DNA from 3 places in the Microbacterium sp. MEC084 genome. Region 1 is predicted to be linked to each of the others. Evidence: riboswitches for the same ligand, from Rfam matches in the RefSeq annotation. Region 1 holds a riboswitch; each other region holds the start of a gene.
What was found. Region 1 has a riboswitch for thiamine pyrophosphate ahead of thiC (phosphomethylpyrimidine synthase ThiC). Riboswitches for the same ligand answer to the same signal wherever they lie in the genome.
Positions count from the first base shown of each region.

Region 2: another riboswitch for thiamine pyrophosphate. It lies ahead of B5M43_RS09395 (ECF transporter S component); the one in region 1 lies ahead of thiC (phosphomethylpyrimidine synthase ThiC).
Region 3: another riboswitch for thiamine pyrophosphate. It lies ahead of thiM (hydroxyethylthiazole kinase); the one in region 1 lies ahead of thiC (phosphomethylpyrimidine synthase ThiC).

Region 1 covers NZ_MYFP02000020.1:16,143-22,162, forward strand. The annotation lists gene B5M43_RS12945 (VOC family protein) at 1-649, shown strand, start outside; gene B5M43_RS12950 (VOC family protein) at 742-1,215, shown strand; gene B5M43_RS12955 (aldo/keto reductase) at 1,268-2,107, opposite strand; gene coaBC (bifunctional phosphopantothenoylcysteine decarboxylase/phosphopantothenate--cysteine ligase CoaBC) at 2,309-3,532, opposite strand; gene B5M43_RS12965 (NRDE family protein) at 3,672-4,382, shown strand; TPP riboswitch at 4,429-4,537, shown strand; gene thiC (phosphomethylpyrimidine synthase ThiC) at 4,534-6,020, shown strand, end outside.
Region 2 covers NZ_MYFP02000009.1:40,583-46,602, reverse strand. The annotation lists gene B5M43_RS15345 (D-alanyl-D-alanine carboxypeptidase family protein) at 1-1,535, opposite strand, end outside; TPP riboswitch at 1,626-1,735, shown strand; gene B5M43_RS09395 (ECF transporter S component) at 1,727-2,341, shown strand; gene B5M43_RS09390 (ABC transporter ATP-binding protein) at 2,343-3,839, shown strand; gene B5M43_RS09385 (energy-coupling factor transporter transmembrane protein EcfT) at 3,836-4,624, shown strand; gene B5M43_RS09380 (Nramp family divalent metal transporter) at 4,753-6,020, opposite strand, start outside.
Region 3 covers NZ_MYFP02000001.1:397,743-403,762, forward strand. The annotation lists gene thiD (bifunctional hydroxymethylpyrimidine kinase/phosphomethylpyrimidine kinase) at 1-1,434, opposite strand, end outside; gene thiE (thiamine phosphate synthase) at 1,434-2,108, opposite strand; gene thiM (hydroxyethylthiazole kinase) at 2,105-2,938, opposite strand; TPP riboswitch at 2,930-3,026, opposite strand; gene B5M43_RS01940 (NUDIX domain-containing protein) at 3,159-3,791, shown strand; gene nadA (quinolinate synthase NadA) at 4,135-5,478, shown strand; gene nadB (L-aspartate oxidase) at 5,480-6,020, shown strand, end outside.

The DNA.
Region 1 (6,020 bases):
GGAGGCCCTCGCCGCCGCGGTCCACTCGGTCTCGCGCCACGCCCCGGGCACGTTCACGGGCAGCTCGGACCACCTCGTGAGCCGGGCGTTCTACTTCACCGACCCCGAGGGCAACGGCGTCGAGCTGTACTGGGACCGCGACCGGTCGCTGTGGAGCTGGACCCACGGCCGCGTCGAGATGGACACGCTGTACCTGGACCCGAACGCCTTCCTGCGCGAGCACCTCACCGACGCCGCGATCGAGGATCCGGTGATCGGCGGTGCGCGCGTGGGTCACGTGCACCTGAGCGTCGGCGACGTCGCGACCGCACGCGAGTTCTACGTCGACCGGCTCGGGTTCGACACCACGTCGACGCTCGGCGACTCAGCGCTGTTCGTCAGCGCGGGCGGCTACCACCACCACATGGCGATGAACACGTGGCGCAGCCGCGGGGCCGGCCGGCGCCGGATGACCCTCGGCCTGGGACTCGTCGACATCGCCGTCCCGACGGCGGACGACCTCGGCGCGCTGGACGATCGGCTGCGGCACTTCGGCGTGCCGACCGCGCACGACGGACGGATGCTGTCGTTCGACGACCCGTGGGGCAACGCCGTTCGCGTGCTGCCTCCGGACGCCGCCGCCGACGCACCGCCCGCCGCCGCCCGCTGACCGGACACGCCGCGCGCAGACCCTTGCCACGCGCGGCGCGGGGCGGCGAGACTGATCGCGACCCCGCCCGCCAGACACGTCAGGAGTCCGCCGTGCCCGTGCTCAACCCGTATCTCCACTTCCACGACACCGCGCGCGAGGCGATGGAGTTCTACCAGTCGGTGTTCGGGGGCGAGCTCGAGATCGAGACGTTCGGCGAGAGCGAGATCGACCACCACCCGGACGACGCCGATCTCGTGCTGCACGCCGTGCTCGAGACGCCCGACGGCATGGTGCTGATGGCGAGCGACACCCCGCAGGGCGTGCCCTACGACGGCGCGGGCGGCCACTCGATCTCGATCAGCGGCGACGAGGAGGAGGACCTCACCGAGTGGTGGGAGGCCCTCTCGGAGGGCGGAACCATCGTGCTGCCGCTGTCCGAGCCCGACTGGGGCGGGCTGTTCGGCATGCTCACCGACCGCTTCGGCGTGAAGTGGATGATCTCGATCCTCGACGAGGAGGACTTCGAGGAGGACGAGGAGGACGACGACGAGGACTTCGAGGACCTCGAGGACGAGGAGCAGTAGCGGCCGTCGCCCGAACGGATGAGGCGCCCCCGCGGGGGCGCCTCATCCGTTCTCAGAACTCCTCGTGCGTGAGCGGGTCGCCGTCCCAGAGGCGTCCGCGCTCGAGGGCCGAGATCGCCTCGACGTGCTCGTCGTCGAGCGTGAAGTCGAACACGTCGGCGTTCTCGCGCTGGCGGTCCGGATCCGCCGACTTCGGGATGGGCGTCGAGCCGAGCTGCACGTGCCAGCGCAGCACGACCTGCGTCGGGCTCACCTGATACACCTCTGCGAGGTCGGTGATGAGCTGCTCGGTCAGCAGCTCGCTGCGCCGCGCGAGCGGGCTCCAGCTCTCGGTGCGGATGCCGTGCTCGGCGTGGAACGCGCGCAACGCGGTCTGCGGGAAGTACGGGTGCAGCTCGACCTGGTTCACGGCCGGGACGACGCCGGTCTCGTCGATCAGGCGCTGCAGCATCTCCTCGGTGAAGTTCGAGACGCCGACCGAGCGCACGAGCCCCTCGTCGCGCAGCGCGATCATGCCCTTGAACGTGTCGACGTACTTGTCGACGCTCGGGTTGGGCCAGTGGATGAGCAGCAGGTCGATGCGGCCGAGGCCGATCGTGGCGTTGGACTCGCGGCCGCTCGCGATCGCCTCGTCGTAGCCGTGGTGGCGGCCGGGGATCTTCGTGGTGACGACGATCTCGTCGCGGTCGATCCCGCTGCGGCGCACGGCCTCGCCGACCTCGTGCTCGTTGCCGTAGTTGACCGCGGTGTCCAGCACGCGGTAGCCGGTCTGGATGCCGGCCTCGATGGCCGCGATGCCCTCCTCCCCGGTCAGCTTGTAGGTGCCGAGGCCGAGCTCGGCGAACGCGGTGCCGTCGTTGAGCGTGATCCGGGGGATGTCGATGGTCGCCATGCCCCGAGCCTAACGGCGGCGAGGGGCCGCGGGCCCAGGTCGGCGACCAGCCAGCGCGCGATCGCGGTGTGGCCCGCGTCGGCGCCCTGACCCCCGTCGATCTCGGCGACCCAGTCCTCCCAGCCGCGGCCGGTGTTCGTGCGGACCGTGGCGTCGTCCACCAGCGGCTGGTGGACCCATTCGGTGCTCATGCGCACGAGCCTACTGAGCGGGCGCCGGCGCCCCGCGGACCGCCAGGATCGCGTCGAGCAGCGCGTCGGCGACCTCGCGCTTGCTGCCGCTCGCGGTCGCGACGGGCGCGTCGTCCGGGCCGATGACCGTGACCGTGTTGTCGGCGCGCTCGAAGCCCGCCTCCCAGCCGACCTCGTTGACCGCGAGCAGGTCGGCGCCCTTGCGGCGGCGCTTGCGGATGCCGCGCTCGAGCACGGTCTCGTCGGCGGTCGGCATCTCGGCCGCGAAGCCCACGACGGTCTGGCCCGGACGGCGCGCGGCCGCGAGCCCGCTGAGGATGTCGGCGTTCTCGACCAGCTCGAGCGTGGGCTTGCCGTCCTCCTTGGCCAGCTTGTGGTCGGCCACGTCGGCGACGCGATAGTCGGCCACCGCGGCGGTCATCACGATCACGTCCGCGTCGCCGGCGAGGGCGGTCATCCGCTCCCCCAGCTCGGCGGCCGTGCCGGCCCGCTCGATCCGGATGCCCGGATGCGCGACCGCGGGCGCCGCGACCGACTCGTCGACGTGCGCGGCGACCAGCGTGACCTCGGCGCCGCGATCCGCGGCGGCGAGCGCGATGGCGACACCCTGCCGGCCGCTCGACCGGTTGCCGAGGAAGCGGACGGGATCGATGGGCTCGCGCGTGCCGCCCGTCGAGACCACGAAGCGCAGGCCCGCGAGATCGCGCCGCGACTGCAGGATCCGGCCGATCTCGGCGTGGATGGCCTCGGGCTCGCTCATCCGGCCGGGGCCGACGTCGTCGCCCGTCAGCTGCCCGCTGTCGGGACCGATCATCCGGATGCCGCGCGCGGCGAGCGTCGCGATGTTCGCCTGCGTGGCCGCGTGCTGCCACATCTCGGTGTGCATCGCGGGAGCGATCAGCACGGGCGCGCGCGTGGCGAGCAGCGTCGTGCCGAGCAGGTCGCCCGCCAGGCCCGCGGCCATCTTCGCGATCGTGTTCGCCGAGGCAGGGGCGACGACCACGAGGTCGGCGTTCTGGCCGAGCGCGACGTGCCGCACCTGCGCCACGTCGTCGTGCACCGACGTCGTCACGGGGTGGCGGCTGATCGCCTCCCAGGTCGGCTGACCGACGAAGCGCAGCGCGTCGTCGGTCGGCACGACGTGCACCTCGTGCCCGTCCTTCACCAGCAGCCGCACGAGCTGCACGGTCTTGTACGCGGCGATGCCGCCGGTCACGCCCACGACGATGTTCACGCCTTCATTGTGGCTCACGCCCCTCGACGCCCCGCGGCATCACCCTGTGGTCGTCGAGCGGAGCGAAGCGGAGTCGAACGGGCTGAGCGAGCGCGGCGAGTCGAAGCCGAGGCCCGCGCGGGACCCGAGAATGGGATCCATGTGCACCGTGATCGTCCGCGTCCCGGAGTCCTCGGCGGAGCCCGTGCGCCTGCTCGCGGTGCGGGACGAGGATCCGAACCGGCCGTGGAACCCGCTCGGCGCGTGGTGGCCGGACCGGCCCGGGCTCGTGGGCGTGCAGGACCGGCTCGCGGGCGGCGCCTGGCTCGCCGCCGAGGGCGGCCGGCTGGCGGTGCTCCTGAACCGGGCGGGGTACCCCGAGGGACTGGATGCCGCCGAGCTCGAGTCGCGCGGCGGGATCGTGCTGGCCTCGGTCGCCGGGTCGTCGCCCGAGGGCGCGCCGCGCACGCTCGGGTTCAACCTGGTCGAGGTCGACGGCGCCGAGGTGCGGGTGACGTCCTGGGACGGCGCCGAGCTGCGCCGCGAGACCCTCGCCCCGGGCACGCACATGCTGGCGCACGACGGCGTCGACGACCCCGCGACCCCGCGCATCGCGGCGTGGCATGAGGCCTTCGAGCAGGCCCCGACCGACGGGGACGCCGCCTGGTGGCGCCCGTGGCTCGACGTGCTGGGCCGCACGGCCGAGCTGCCGCCGACCGATGACCGCGCGATCGTGCGCGACAACCATCCGCACGGCTACCCGACCGTGTCGCTGCTCGCGTGCGTCGCGTCGATCCAGGACGGCCGCGCGGATGTGCGCTACGCGCCGCTGGACCGTCCCGGCCTCTGGAACCCGCTCGCCTTCGACTGAGCCGCGGCCCGATTTGCGCCGACTCCCGGCGCTCGTGATACACATGTCCTGACCACACGGGGGCCTCGGAAGAGGCTGAGACCGGGCTGACACCGCCCGAGACCGTCGAACCTGATCCGGCTCGTACCGGCGTAGGAAGTGAGGACAGCCCATGGTGGCGCGCACTCTCCCGACATCCATCCCTCCCGTCGATCCCGCCGCTCCCGGCGACGCATCCGCTGAAGAGCACGGGACCGAACAGCACCCCTCCCACTCGCTCGCGTGGGTCGAGGACGCCGCGCACGGCATCCGCGTCCCCGTGACCGAGATCGCGCTCGAGGACTCACCCGACGGCACGCCCAACCCGCCGCTGCGCGTGTACCGCACGGCAGGTCCCGGCAGCGTGCCCGAGCGCGGCCTGCCGCCGCAGCGTGCCGAGTGGATCGCCGCGCGCGACGACACCGAGCCGTACGAGGCGCGCGGGCACCGGCTGAGCGACGACGGCCGCGCGGCGGTGCGCCGCGGCGCGCCCTCGCAGCGCTGGGCGGGCGCGAAGCCCGAGCCGCGCCGTGCCAAGCCGGGCCGCACCGTGACGCAGATGCACTACGCCCGCCGCGGGATCATCACCCCCGAGATGCGGTACGTGGCGCTGCGCGAGCAGTGCGACGTCGAGCTCGTGCGCAGCGAGGTCGCGGCCGGGCGGGCGATCATCCCCAGCAACATCAACCACCCCGAGTCCGAGCCGATGATCATCGGCAAGGCCTTCCTCGTGAAGATCAACGCGAACATCGGCAACTCGGCCGTGACGAGCTCGATCGCCGAGGAGGTGTCGAAGCTGCAGTGGGCGACCAAGTGGGGCGCCGACACGCTCATGGACCTGTCGACCGGCAACGACATCCACACGACGCGCGAGTGGATCATCCGGAACTCGCCGATCCCGATCGGGACGGTTCCGATCTACCAGGCGCTCGAGAAGGTCGACGGCGACGCGAGCGCGCTGACGTGGGAGATCTACCGCGACACCGTGATCGAGCAGTGCGAGCAGGGCGTCGACTACATGACCGTGCACGCCGGCGTGCTGCTGCGCTACGTGCCGCTGACGGCCGACCGCGTGACGGGCATCGTGTCGCGCGGCGGATCGATCATGGCCGGATGGTGCCTGGCGCACCACCGCGAGAACTTCCTGTACGAGCACTTCGACGAGCTGTGCGAGATCTTCGCGCAGTACGACGTCGCGTTCTCGCTGGGCGACGGCCTGCGCCCCGGATCGATCGCGGACGCGAACGACGCCGCCCAGTTCGCCGAGCTCGACACGCTCGCGGAGCTGACCCGCCGCGCGTGGGCGCACGACGTGCAGGTCATGGTCGAGGGACCCGGCCACGTGCCGCTGCACCTCGTGCGCGAGAACGTCGAGCGCCAGCAGGAGCTGTGCGACGGCGCCCCGTTCTACACGCTGGGCCCGCTGGTCACCGACATCGCGCCCGGCTACGACCACATCACGTCGGCGATCGGCGCGACCGAGATCGCCCGCTACGGCACCGCCATGCTCTGCTACGTCACCCCGAAGGAGCACCTCGGCCTGCCCGACCGCGACGACGTCAAGACCGGCGTGATCACCTACAAGATCGCGGCGCACGCCGCCGACCTCGCCAAGGGCCA
Region 2 (6,020 bases), on a different contig from region 1:
TCGGCGTCGTCGCCCGTGACCACCTCGACCGGCTCGCCCCACTCGGTCGTGACGTTCGCGACGGTGGTGCCGGATGCGACGGTCGGGGCGGGCTGCAGGGACTGCTCCACCTGCTCGAGCAGCGTGCGGCTGACGCTCGCGCGGGTCTCCTCGTCGGGCTGGCCGAGCACCGAGGCGTACAGCCGCACGGTGGTCTGGCCGATCGTGACGTCCTTGGCCGTGAGCAGGTTCCACGACTCGATCCACCACTCGGACAGGGTGCCGGTCTTGATGCCGACGACGCCGGGGTCCCCGATCAGCGGATTGCTGTTCTCGACCACGCCGGCGCCCGGGAGTTCCGTCTCGGGCATCGCCACGATCTCCGCGATCACGGGGTTCGCCAGCGCCAGGCTCGCGAGGGTGACCAGCGACGCGGGGGTCGCCGTGTTGTCCGGGTCGATGCCGCTCGGGTCGACCATCGTGATGCCCGACAGGCCGTGCGCCTGGAGCCACTCCGGCACGGCGAGGGCGAACGCGTCCTTCGAGCCCCACAGCTCCGTCGTCAGGCGATCCACGTAGTTGTTGGCCGAGCCGATCAGGATGCCCTCGAGCAGCTGCCGCTGCGTGAGCGTGCCGTCCACGGGCACGTCGAGCGCCGACTCGTTCGCCACGCGGTACTGCCAGTACTCCTGGCTGTCGGCGTAGTCGAACGCGTAGGACGGCCCCTGCTCGCCCACCGCGAGCGGCGCCTTCTCGAGGATCATGAGCGCGGTCACGACCTTGGCGATGCTGGCCATGGGCGCGCGCGCGGCGCTGGAGGCCGGGACCGTGCCGAGGCCCTCGGCGCCGACGGCGGCGGAGCCGTCCGCGGGCCAGGTCACGGCGAGCGGATGACCGGGCGCCGGGTCGACCGTCGCGGCCGAGACCGCGGGGGCGACGTTCGCGAGCGGCCAGAAGGCGCAGCCGCCCACGTAGCCGAGTGCGAGGACGCCGGCTGTGATCAGCGGGGCCGCGACGGAGGGGCGCCTCTCGCGGCGGGTGGGGACCAGGTCGAACGCGGGCGACGGCGCGGGGGCCGCCTCGGGCTTGGGGGCGACGGTGGCCGGGTCGATCCAGGCCAGAGCGGCGGTGTCGGTGCGGGGCGCGTCCGCCACCGCTGCGTGCGGCGCCTCGACCGCGGCGCCGGCGGCCTCCTCGAGCGACGTCGGGGTCTCCGGTGCGGGCACGGCCAGCGCCTCGGCCCCGGTCGGAGCATCCGCCGGGGGCGCATCCGTCAGCGCGGCGCCCGCCAGGGCCGTGGCCGCCTCGGTCACGGGCGCATCGGCGGTGCGCTGGTCGAACAGCGAGCCGATGCCGCGACGGATCGCGGGCTGCTCGGGCACCACGGGCGTCTCGGGCAGGGGGTCGATGTCGTGCGCCGTCACCGCGCGGCGCGGGCGACGCGGCGCCTCGGCGACGGGGGTCGCTGCCACCGGCACCGTGGCGACGGACGCATCGTCGATCGAGCCGCGGAGATCCTCGCGGAGATCGTCGTGGGGGGAGTCGTCGATTGCCACCCGCCTACGGTACCCGCGGATGCCGGGAGCCAGCCGGAGATCGCGGGCCCCGGCGGCGAACCTCACCCGCCGGATCGCCCTAGAATGTCCCTCACACACCACGGGAGTCCGGCGAGCCGGGCTGAGAGGAAGCGACCCGCGCTTCGACCGTCGAACCTGATCCGGATCATGCCGGCGCAGGGAGGAGAGAGATGAACACGTCCGCACCCGCCACCCCGGGCACCCGCCGCTTCACCTGGCGCGTCGTCGACATCGTCGTCGCCAGCGTCATCGCCGTGGCCTGCGCCGTGGTGTTCCTCGTCTGGAACGTCGCCTACATCGGCCCGAGCGAGCTGCTCGCGCCGCTGCTGCCCGGTCTGGGCGGCCTGCTCACCGGCCCCTGGCTCATCGCCGGGGTGATCGGCGGCCTCGTCATCCGCAAGCCGGGCGCCGCGCTCTACACCGAGCTGCTCGCCGCGGTCATCTCCGCGCTCGTCGGCAACCAGTGGGGCGCGCTGACGATCGTGTCGGGCCTCGTGCAGGGCCTCGGCGCCGAGATCATCCTCGCGATCTTCCTGTACAGGTCGTTCCGCCTGCCGGTCGCGGTGCTGGCGGGCGCCGGCGCGGGCCTCGCGGCCGGCATCAACGACCGCGTCCTCTGGTACGCGGGCGCCGACGCGCTGTTCACGACCGTGTACATCGCCTCGACCACGGTGTCGGGCGCGGTCATCGCGGGGCTCGGCGGCTGGGCGATCGTCCGCGGCCTCGCGGCGACCGGCGCGCTGAACCGGTTCGCGGCCGGGCGCGCGGTCGCCAGGCGCGTCTGACGTGACGGCCTCTCCGGCGACCGGGGCCGTGTCCCCGGCCGCCGTCGAGGCGCGCGGCTGGGGATGGCGCTACGCCAGCCGCCGCGCGTGGGCCGCCTCCGGCATCGACCTGCGGATCGACGCGGGCGAACGCGTCCTGCTGCTCGGCGCGAGCGGCTCGGGGAAGTCCACGCTGCTGCACGCTCTCGCGGGCGTGCTGGGCGGCGACGACGAGGGCGAGCACGCCGGCACCCTGACGATCGACGGGCACCCGCCCGCGGCGGTCCGCGGTCGCGCCGGGCTGGTGCAGCAGGATCCCGACACCCAGGCCGTCCTGCACCGCGTCGGCGACGACGTCGCGTTCGGCTGCGAGAACCTCGGGGTGCCGCGGCACGACATCTGGCCGCGCGTCGGCGAGGCGCTGGACCTCGTGGGCCTCGACGTGCCGCTCGACCGGTCCACGACCGCGCTGTCCGGCGGACAGAAGCAGCGCCTCGCGCTCGCCGGGGCGCTCGCCATGCGCCCCGGGCTGCTGCTGCTCGACGAGCCCACCGCCAACCTCGATCCCGCGGGCGCGATCGCGGTGCGTGACGCCGTGGGCCGCGTACTGGACCGCACGGGCGCGACCCTCGTCGTGGTGGAGCATCGCGTGGACGTGTGGCTGCCGATCGTCGACCGGATCATCGTGCTGGGCGCGGGGGACGCGGGCGTGATCGCGGACGGCCCGGTCGCCGACGTGCTGCGCGACCGGGGCGCCGAGCTCGCCGCGCTCGGCGTCTGGGTGCCCGGGATCGCGCCGCGCCACCCGGCGCCGCCGGCCGCGGCGCCCGGCGAGGTCCTGCTGTCGGGACGCGCGCTCGAGGTCGCGCGCGTACGCGGCCGCCGCGTGGCGGGCCCGCTCGACGTGGACGTGCGCGCCGGCGAGGTCCTCGGCGTCGTGGGGCCGAACGGCGCGGGCAAGTCGACGCTCGGCCGCACGCTGGCCGGGCTGCTTCCGCCGGCGGGAGGCCGGGTCGTCGCCGGGCCGGCGCTCGCGGGCGGGATCGGCGAGGCGCCGATCCGCTGGTCGTCGCGGCAGCTGCTCACGCGCATCGGGACCGTGCTGCAGTCCCCGGATCACCAGCTGCTCTCCACCACCGTCCGCCGCGAGCTCGAGGTCGGTCCCCGCGCCCTGCGCCTGCCCGAGGGCGAGATCGCGGCGCGGGTCGACGAGCTGCTCGAGCGGCTCCGGCTCGCGCATCTCGCCGAGGCCAACCCCCACACGCTCTCCGGCGGCGAGAAGCGGAGGCTGACCGTCGCCGCGATGCTGGCGACGCGTCCGAGGGTGGTCGTGCTCGACGAGCCGACGTTCGGCCAGGATGCGCGCACGTGGGCCGAGCTGGTCGCGATCATCGCGTCGCTGCGCGACGGCCGCGACGGGGCGCCCGGGGCGGGCGTCGTCGCGATCACGCACGACGCCGATGTGCTCGAGGCGCTGCACGCGCGCCGCCTCAGCCTCACGGCCGCGGTCGGGACATGATCCTTCCGACCCCGCTGGTCCCCGCCGGCCCGCTCGCCCGCGTCAACCCGGTCGCGAAGCTGGGCGCCGCGCTCCTCATGGCCGCCCCGCTGGTGCTCACGATCGACTGGGTGTCGGCGGCCGTCGCGCTGCTCCTGTCCGTGCCGCTGCTGGCGATGTCGGGTCTCGGATGGCGTCGCTTCTGGGCGCGCACGGCGCCCGTGTGGATCGCGGCTCCGCTCACCGGGGTGACCATCGCGCTCTACGGCGAGACGTCGGGCACGGTGCACCTGGACTGGCTCTTCGTGCGCATCTCGGACGGCTCTCTCGCGCTCGCCGCGGCCACCGTCCTGCGCATCCTGGCGCTCGCGCTGCCGAGCGTCGTGCTGTTCGCGACGGTCGATCCGACGGATCTGGCCGACGGCCTGGCGCAGCGGGCGCGGCTGCCCGCGCGGTTCGTCCTCGGCGCGCTGGGCGGCCTGCGCCTGGTGGGGCTGCTGGTCGACGACTGGCGGGAGCTGGAGGTCGCGCGCCGCGCGCGCGGGGTCGCGGACACCGGACGGCTGCGCCGCGTGCTGGGAATGGCCTTCGCGCTGATCGTGCTCGCCATCCGGCGCGGCTCGGCGCTCGCGACGTCCATGGAGGCGCGCGGCTTCGGCGCTCACGCGGAGCGCACCTGGGCGCGGGTCTCGCCGTGGGGCGCGCGCGAGTGGCTGCTGCTCGCGGCCGGCGCCGGGATCGGCCTCACCGCGGTCGCCGTGGCGATCGCGACCGGCTCGTGGAACTTCATCGTCGGCCCGTCCTGAGGTCGGCTCAGGCCGCGCACCCGCGCCGGCCCGGGCGTCTCCTTCGCGGGGACAGGCATGCCCCGTCCATGCCCCGACGCACGCGGGCCCCCGACGGGAGGTCGGGGCCCGCGCGGCGAGGACGGCCGTCAGCCGCCGAACGCCTTGGTGATCGCCTGCACCGCCTGGTAGACGCCCAGGACGATGAACAGCAGCGCCGTGATGCCGAGCGCGACGTTCAGGTACCACTTGTTGCGGTACTCGCGCGGGACGCGATCCGTGTTCAGGATCGGCAGCAGCGTGATCGCGAGGAACGGCATGAACAGCGCGCCGAGGAACCCGTACAGCAGGACGAGGAAGATCGGCTGGTTCAGGAACAGCATGAGCATCGGCGGGAAGGTCAGCCACAGCAGGTAGACCTTGAACCACTTGCCGTTCAGGCGGGAGTCGGGGTGGTCCGATCCCTTGCCCGTGACGTTGCCCATGAAGTCGGCGAACATCAGCGAGACGCCGTTCCACACGCCGAGCACGGATGAGAAGCCGGCGGCCCAGAAGCCGATCAGGAACCAGACGCCGATGAAGTCGCCGTAGCGCTCCCGCAGCACGCCGTCGAGCTCGAGCAGGCCCTGGTCGCCGGCCGCGAGCGCGACGCCGGCGGCGCGGACGACCTCGGCGCCGACGATCAGCATCGAGATCACGAAGATGCCGGTCATGACGTACGCCATGGTGTTGTCGATGCGCATCACGCGCAGGAAGCGCGGCTTGTCCCAGCCCTTCTCGCGCAGCCAGTAGCCGTATGCCGCGAGCGTGATGGTGCCGCCGACGCCGCCCGCGAGCGCGAGCGTGTTGAACACGCCGCCCTCGGGGATCATCGGCACCAGGCCGCCGATCGTCTCGAGGAAGTTCGGTGCGGCGATGACCGCCAGGATGACGATCGTCACGAACATGAGGCCGACGAGGAACGCCGTGATGCGCTCGAAGAAGCGGTACCGGCCGAACCACACGAGCACGAAGCCCAGCAGGCCCATCGCGATGGCCCACGGCCACACCTGGGCGAAGAACGTCCCCTCGGGGAACAGCGCCGCGATCGGCAGGGCGGTCGAGCTCATGGCCGAGGCGGCGTACACGAAGCCCCAGATCACGATGTAGGGCGCGAAGTACCAGACCGGCCAGCGGCCGAGCGAGCGCCAGCCCTCGAAGATCGTGTTGCCGGTCGCGACCGTGTAGCGGCCGGCGCCCTCGACGAGCACGATCTTCAGGATCACGCCCAGGATCACCGCCCACAGCAGCATGTACCCGTAGTTGGAGCCGGCGACCAGCGTGGCCACCATGTCGGCCGAGCCGACGCCCGTGGCGGCGACGACGAGGCCGGGTCCGATGATCCTCCAGCGAGGCTTCTCGGTCTCCTGCGTGCTCA
Region 3 (6,020 bases), on a different contig from region 1:
CCGCTCGTGCGCGCACGACGCGAGGAACGCCTCGCGCATCCGCCCCAGCGCGTCGGGGTCGGCGCGCGTGGCCGCGCGGTCGGCGATCCGGATCGCCCGGCGCGTCGCCTCGGCGAACGCGGGGTCGCCGTAGGTCCCGAGCCAGTCGGCATACGGATGATCCGGATGGGCCGCCGTCGCGAGCCGCCGCCCGACGTCCTCGTAGATCCAGAAGCACGGCAGCACGGCGGCGACGAGCACCCCGTAGTCGCCGGCCGCGGCGGCCGCGTCGAGGTGCGCGAGGTACGCCGCGGTCTCGGCGGACGGGGCGACGGCGGGCTCCCCCACCCGCGAGCGGTGCAGCTCGAGCTCGACCTCGATGCACGTGGCCGAGGAAGCCGCCCAGAACGCGCGCTCGTCCTCGTCGCCGGCCAGCATCGCGGCGCGCGCGAGCACGGCCGAGTACGCGCGCAGGTACAGCGCGTCCTGCGCGAGGTAGTGCTCGAAGACCTCGCGGTCGAGCGATCCGTCGGTCATGCCGCGCACGAACGAGCCGGCGTCGATGGCCGCGCGGACGGGCGCCGCATCGCACCACCACCGCTCGGTGGCCGCTCGCGGGACGCCGTCGCCGCGCCAGAGCGCGTGCGCGTGCTGCAGCGGCCCGTTCCCGCCGCCGACGTCCAGCGCCTCGGCGGCGGCGATCGCTCCGCGCAGCCACTCGCGCGCCAGCCCGGTCGCCACGACCCAGTCGCCGTGGCGGGCGAACAGCGTCGCGAGCGCGGACGACAGCGAGCAGCCCGTGCCGTGCGTGCTGCGCGTCTCGATGCGCCGGCCGGCGAACTCCGCGAGCACGCCGTCGGCGGACACGAGCGCGTCGGGGCAGGCGGGTCCCGGCAGGTGCCCGCCCTTGGCGAGGATCAGAACGCCGTGTCGCTCCGCCAGCGCGCGGGCCTGGCGCAGCGCGGCGGGCCAGTCCCCCGCCACGTCCTCGCCGACCAGCACGGCCAGCTCGGGAAGGTTCGGCGTCACGACGTCGGCCCGGGCGATGAGGTCGTGGAGCGCGTGCTCCGCGTCGTCGTAGATCAGGCGGTCGCCGCTCGTGGCGATCATGACGGGGTCGACGACCACGGCGGGCCGCTCGGCGAGCGCGTCGAGCCACCCGACCACCTCGGCGATCACCGCGGCGCCGCCGATCATCCCCGTCTTGACCGCGTCGATCCGGATGTCGGACGCCACCGCGTCGAGCTGGTCGCGCACGAACCCCGGCGGCGGGACGTGCACGCCGCTGACGGCGCGCGTGCTCTGCGCCGTCAGGGCGGTGAGAGCGGCCATGCCGTAGCCTCCGCTCGCCAGGATGGACTTCAGATCCGCCTGCACGCCCGCCCCGCCCGAGGGATCGGAGCCCGCGATCGAGAGCACGTTCGGGATGCGGGTCGACGCCTCGCGCCCGCGCATCAGGCGACCTCCGCCCACTCGTTCCGCAGCGACCGCGCGGCGTGGGCGGGGTCCTCGGCGGCGCACACGGCGCGCACGACGGCCAGCCCGGCCGCCCCGGCGCGCCGCGCCTCAGCGGCGTCGCCGTGCCCGACGCCGCCGATCGCCACACAGGGCAGGCCCGCGACCGCCGCGAACTCGGCGAACCCGCGCCAGCCCAGCGGCTCGGGGTGGTCGGGCTTGGTCGGCGTCGCGCGGATCGCACCGACGCCGAGGTAGTCGGCCGTGCCGGCGGGGAGCGCGCGCAGCGCCGCGAGCTCATGCGGGCGGCTCGCGCTCAGGCCCACGATCGCGCCCTCGCCGAGCAGCGCGCGCACGCGGTCGACGGGCAGATCGCTCTGGCCCACGTGCACGCCGTCGACCCGGGCGCCAGCCGCCCGCGCGGCGAGCACGACATCCACCCGGTCGTCCACCACGAGCGCGGCCCGCCCGGCCACCGCCTCGGCGGAGCGCTCGACGACGTCGAGCAGCTCCGCTCCCCCGAGCTCCTTGCCGCGCACCTGCACGATCGTCGCGCCGCCGTCGACCGCCCGGCGCACGACGTCCGCGACGGCCGCCAGATCGCGCCCGGCTCGGGAGAGGATCGTGGCGACGTCGGCGACGACGTACGTGCACAGGTCGAGCGCGCGGCTCACGCTCCGGCTCCGGCTCCGGCGAGGAGCGGCTCGCGGGCCGCGAGGGCGGCGGGCTCGACCGTGGCCAGCGCATCCAGCAGCGCGACCGCGAAGCCGCCCGGGGCCGGCGCGACGGCGGCCGCGCGCTCCGCGGCCTCCGCGTAGAGCACGTGCGCGGCGACCGCCCCCGCGAAGGCGTCGCCGCCGGCGGCCGCGACGGCCGCGCCCACGATCGCGCCGAGCGCGCATCCGGCGCCCGTGACCCGGGTGAGGAGCGGATCGCCGCCGTGGACCCGGACGACCCGGCCGCCGTCCGCGATCAGGTCCACGGGTCCGGACACGGCGACGACCGCGCCGGTGCTCCGCGCCAGCTCGCGCGCGATTCCCGCCGTCTGCTCGACGTCGTCGGCGGCGTCGACGCCGCGGCCGCGTCCGCCCGCGCCGGCGAGCGCGAGGATCTCGGACGCGTTCCCGCGGATGACCGCCGGGCCGTCGGCGAGCAGCTCGCGCGCGAAGTCCGTGCGCAGGGACAGCGCGCCCACGCCGACGGGGTCGAGCACCCACGGCGTGCCCGCGGCTCCGGCGGCCGCGACCGCCTCGCGCATGGCCTCGCGCTGCTCGGCGCGCGGCGTGCCCAGGTTCACCAGCAGCGCCGACGCGACGCGCGCGCACTCGCGCGCCTCGCCCGGGACGTCCGCCATGACCGGCGACGCCCCCGCGGCCAGCAGCGCGTTGGCGGTGAAGTTCACCACCACGGAGTTGGTGATGCACTGCACCAGCGGTGCGTCCTCGCGCAGCCGTGCCAGCACGGCTCCCGCATCCGGACCGGACGACAGATACACGTCACTCATCAGCGACATCCCTCCGCTCGTACTAACGAGATCAGGTCGATACGGGTGTGATCTCAGTCCCCCGGTGGGGACACCCCGTGCCACTGCGAGCGATCCTATCCGGGTTGCGCCTCCCGGGCGGGCGACCTCGACCGCATAGGCTCGAGGGGTGAGCAGGACGTCGGATGCGCAGGATCAGGAGCGGGGCGCGACCGCCTCGGGCGACGAGATCCGGGTGGCCGTGTCGACCGTGATCTTCTCGCTGCGCCCCGACCCGGACTCGGACCGGCTGATGATCCCGCTCGTGCGGCGCACGCGCGACCCCTTCGAGGGCATGTGGGCCCTGCCCGGCGGCTGGCTGGACGTGGACGAGGGCCTCGGCGAGGCCGCCTCGCGCACGCTCGAGGAGACCACGGCGCTCACGCCCAGCTACCTGGAGCAGCTGTACACGTTCGGCGACGTCGACCGGTCGCCGACGCGCGTCGTCTCGGTCGTGTACTGGGCGCTGCTGCGCTCCGACCTCGTGGACGCGCAGCGCTCGGTCGTCGGCGCGCCCGAGAACGTCGAGTGGTTCGACGTCGACCACCTGCCGGCGCTCGCGTTCGACCACAACCGGATCGCCGAGTACGCGCTGTGGCGCCTGCGGAACAAGGTGGGCTACAGCCGCATCGCCGCGGGCCTGCTGCCCGACGAGTTCACGCTCACAGAGCTGCGCGAGGTGTACGAGTCCGTGCTCGGCCGCCGGCTCGACCCCTCCAACTTCCGCCGCCTGCTCGAGGGCTCCGAGGCGCTCGTGCCCACCGAGTCCTTCCGCACCGGCAAGCACCGCCCCGCCCGCCTCTACCGCTACAACGCGGAAGCTGAGTCTTTCTAGAAGCGCCTCGCACGCTCGCTTTGCTCGCACGACCGTAGATGCAGGGAGTTGCTGCCGACCCTCACCCCCGGTCGTTGAGCGACGAGCGCCAGCGAGGAGTCGAAACGACGCCGAACCTCCCCAGCCGGCCGGGACGATCCGGCCACGTTTCGACTTCGGCGCTGGCGCGCCTCCGCTCAACGACCACGGGTTGGCCATCGACCGCCGTGCGAGCGAAGCGAGTCGAAACCGCGGCTCCACGCCGGGGCGTGAGCGGAAAGTGATCGAAATTGCGGTTCTGGTCAATGTGACCTAATCTGGGCGCGACAGTAAGTGTCGTTCCGACCAGAAGGCGAGGGCTCACATGGCCGCCTCTCCCCTGACCCTCGCACCGCGCCGCGCCGTCGATGCGTCCGTCGACCACGGCATCCAGGCGATCGTGGCCGGCACGGCCACGGGCAGCACGTGCTCGACGGACCTCGCGGCCACGCCCTGGACGTTCGACACTGTCCCCGGCTACGGTCCCGGCGCCTCGATGGGCGACGTGATCCCCACCGGGTCGCCGCGCCAGGGCGAGCTGCCCGCCGAGTATCGCGAGGCGTCCGAGGACGAGCTGCACGCCCGGATCCGCGCCGCGAAGGAGACCCTCGGCGACCGCGTCGTGGTGCTCGGCCACTTCTACCAGCGCGACGAGGTCGTGCGGCACGCCGACTACGTGGGCGACTCGTTCCAGCTCGCGAACGCCGCCAAGGCCCACCCCGAGGCCGAGGCGATCGTGTTCTGCGGCGTGCACTTCATGGCCGAGACCGCCGACCTGCTGTCGGGCCCGGGGCAGGCGGTCATCCTGCCGAACCTGGCGGCGGGCTGCTCGATGGCGGACATGGCCGACATCGACCAGGTCGAGGAGTGCTGGGAGCAGCTGGAGGACGTCTACGGCCCGCTCGACGAGCCCGACGCCGACGGCTTCCTGCCGGTGATCCCGGTCACCTACATGAACTCCTCGGCGGCGATCAAGGGCTTCGTGGGCCGCCACGGCGGCATCGTCTGCACATCGTCCAACGCGCGCACCGTGCTGGAGTGGGCGTTCGCGCGCGGGCGCCGCGTGCTGTTCTTCCCCGACCAGCACCTGGGACGCAACACCGCGAAGGCCATGGGCGTCCCGCTCGAGCGGATGCCGATGTGGAACCCCCATCGCCCGCTCGGCGGCTCGTCCGAGCAGGACCTGCGCGATGCGCGCGTGATCCTGTGGCACGGCTTCTGCTCGGTGCACCGGCGGTTCACGGTCGACCAGATCGACAGGGCGCGCGCCGAGCACCCCGGCGTGCGCGTCATCGTGCACCCCGAGTGTCCGATGCCCGTCGTCGACGCGGCCGACGAGGCCGGCTCGACCGACGTCATCCGGCGCGCGATCGAGAGCGCGACCGCGCCCACGACGTTCGCGATCGGCACCGAGATCAACCTGGTCCAGCGCCTCGCGGCGCAGCACCCGCAGCACACGATCTTCTGCCTCGACCCCGTGGTGTGCCCCTGCTCCACGATGTACCGGATCCACCCGGGCTATCTCGCGTGGACGCTCGAGGAGCTCGTGGCCGGCCGCGTCGTGAACCGGATCACGGTGGCGGACGAGGTCGCGGCGCCCGCGCGGGTCGCGCTGGAGCGGATGCTCGCCGCGAAGCCCGCGTCCGCGACGCCCGCCCGGACGGCCTGACATGACGCGCGCGCTGATCGTCGGCAGCGGGATCGCCGGCCTGTTCTGCGCGGTCCACGCCGCGCATCGGGGCGTCGACGTCACGCTCGTCACCAAGGGCTCCGCGGATCAGGGCTCCACGCGGCACGCCCAGGGCGGCATCGCGGGCGTCGTGATGCCCGAGGACCGCCTCGAGGACCACGTCGCCGACACGCTCGCGGCGGGCGCGGGCCTGTGCGACGAGGACGCCGTGCGCGTGCTCGTCGAGGAGGGCCCGGAGCGGATCGGCGAGCTCGCCCGCTGCGGCGTCGAGTTCGACCGCGACGCCTCCGGTCGCCTGCAGCACGGCCTGGAGGCCGCCCACTCGTTCCCGCGCATCCTGCACGCCGGCGGCGACGCCACGGGCCTCGCGATCGAGACGGCGCTGCTGCGCACCGCGCGCCGGATGGGCATCCGCATCGTCGAGCACGCGTTCCTGCTCGACCTCGTGATCGGGCGCACGGGCGCCGTGACGGGCGCGCGCGTCCGCATCGACGGCCGCGACGCGGTGCTGTCCGCCGACG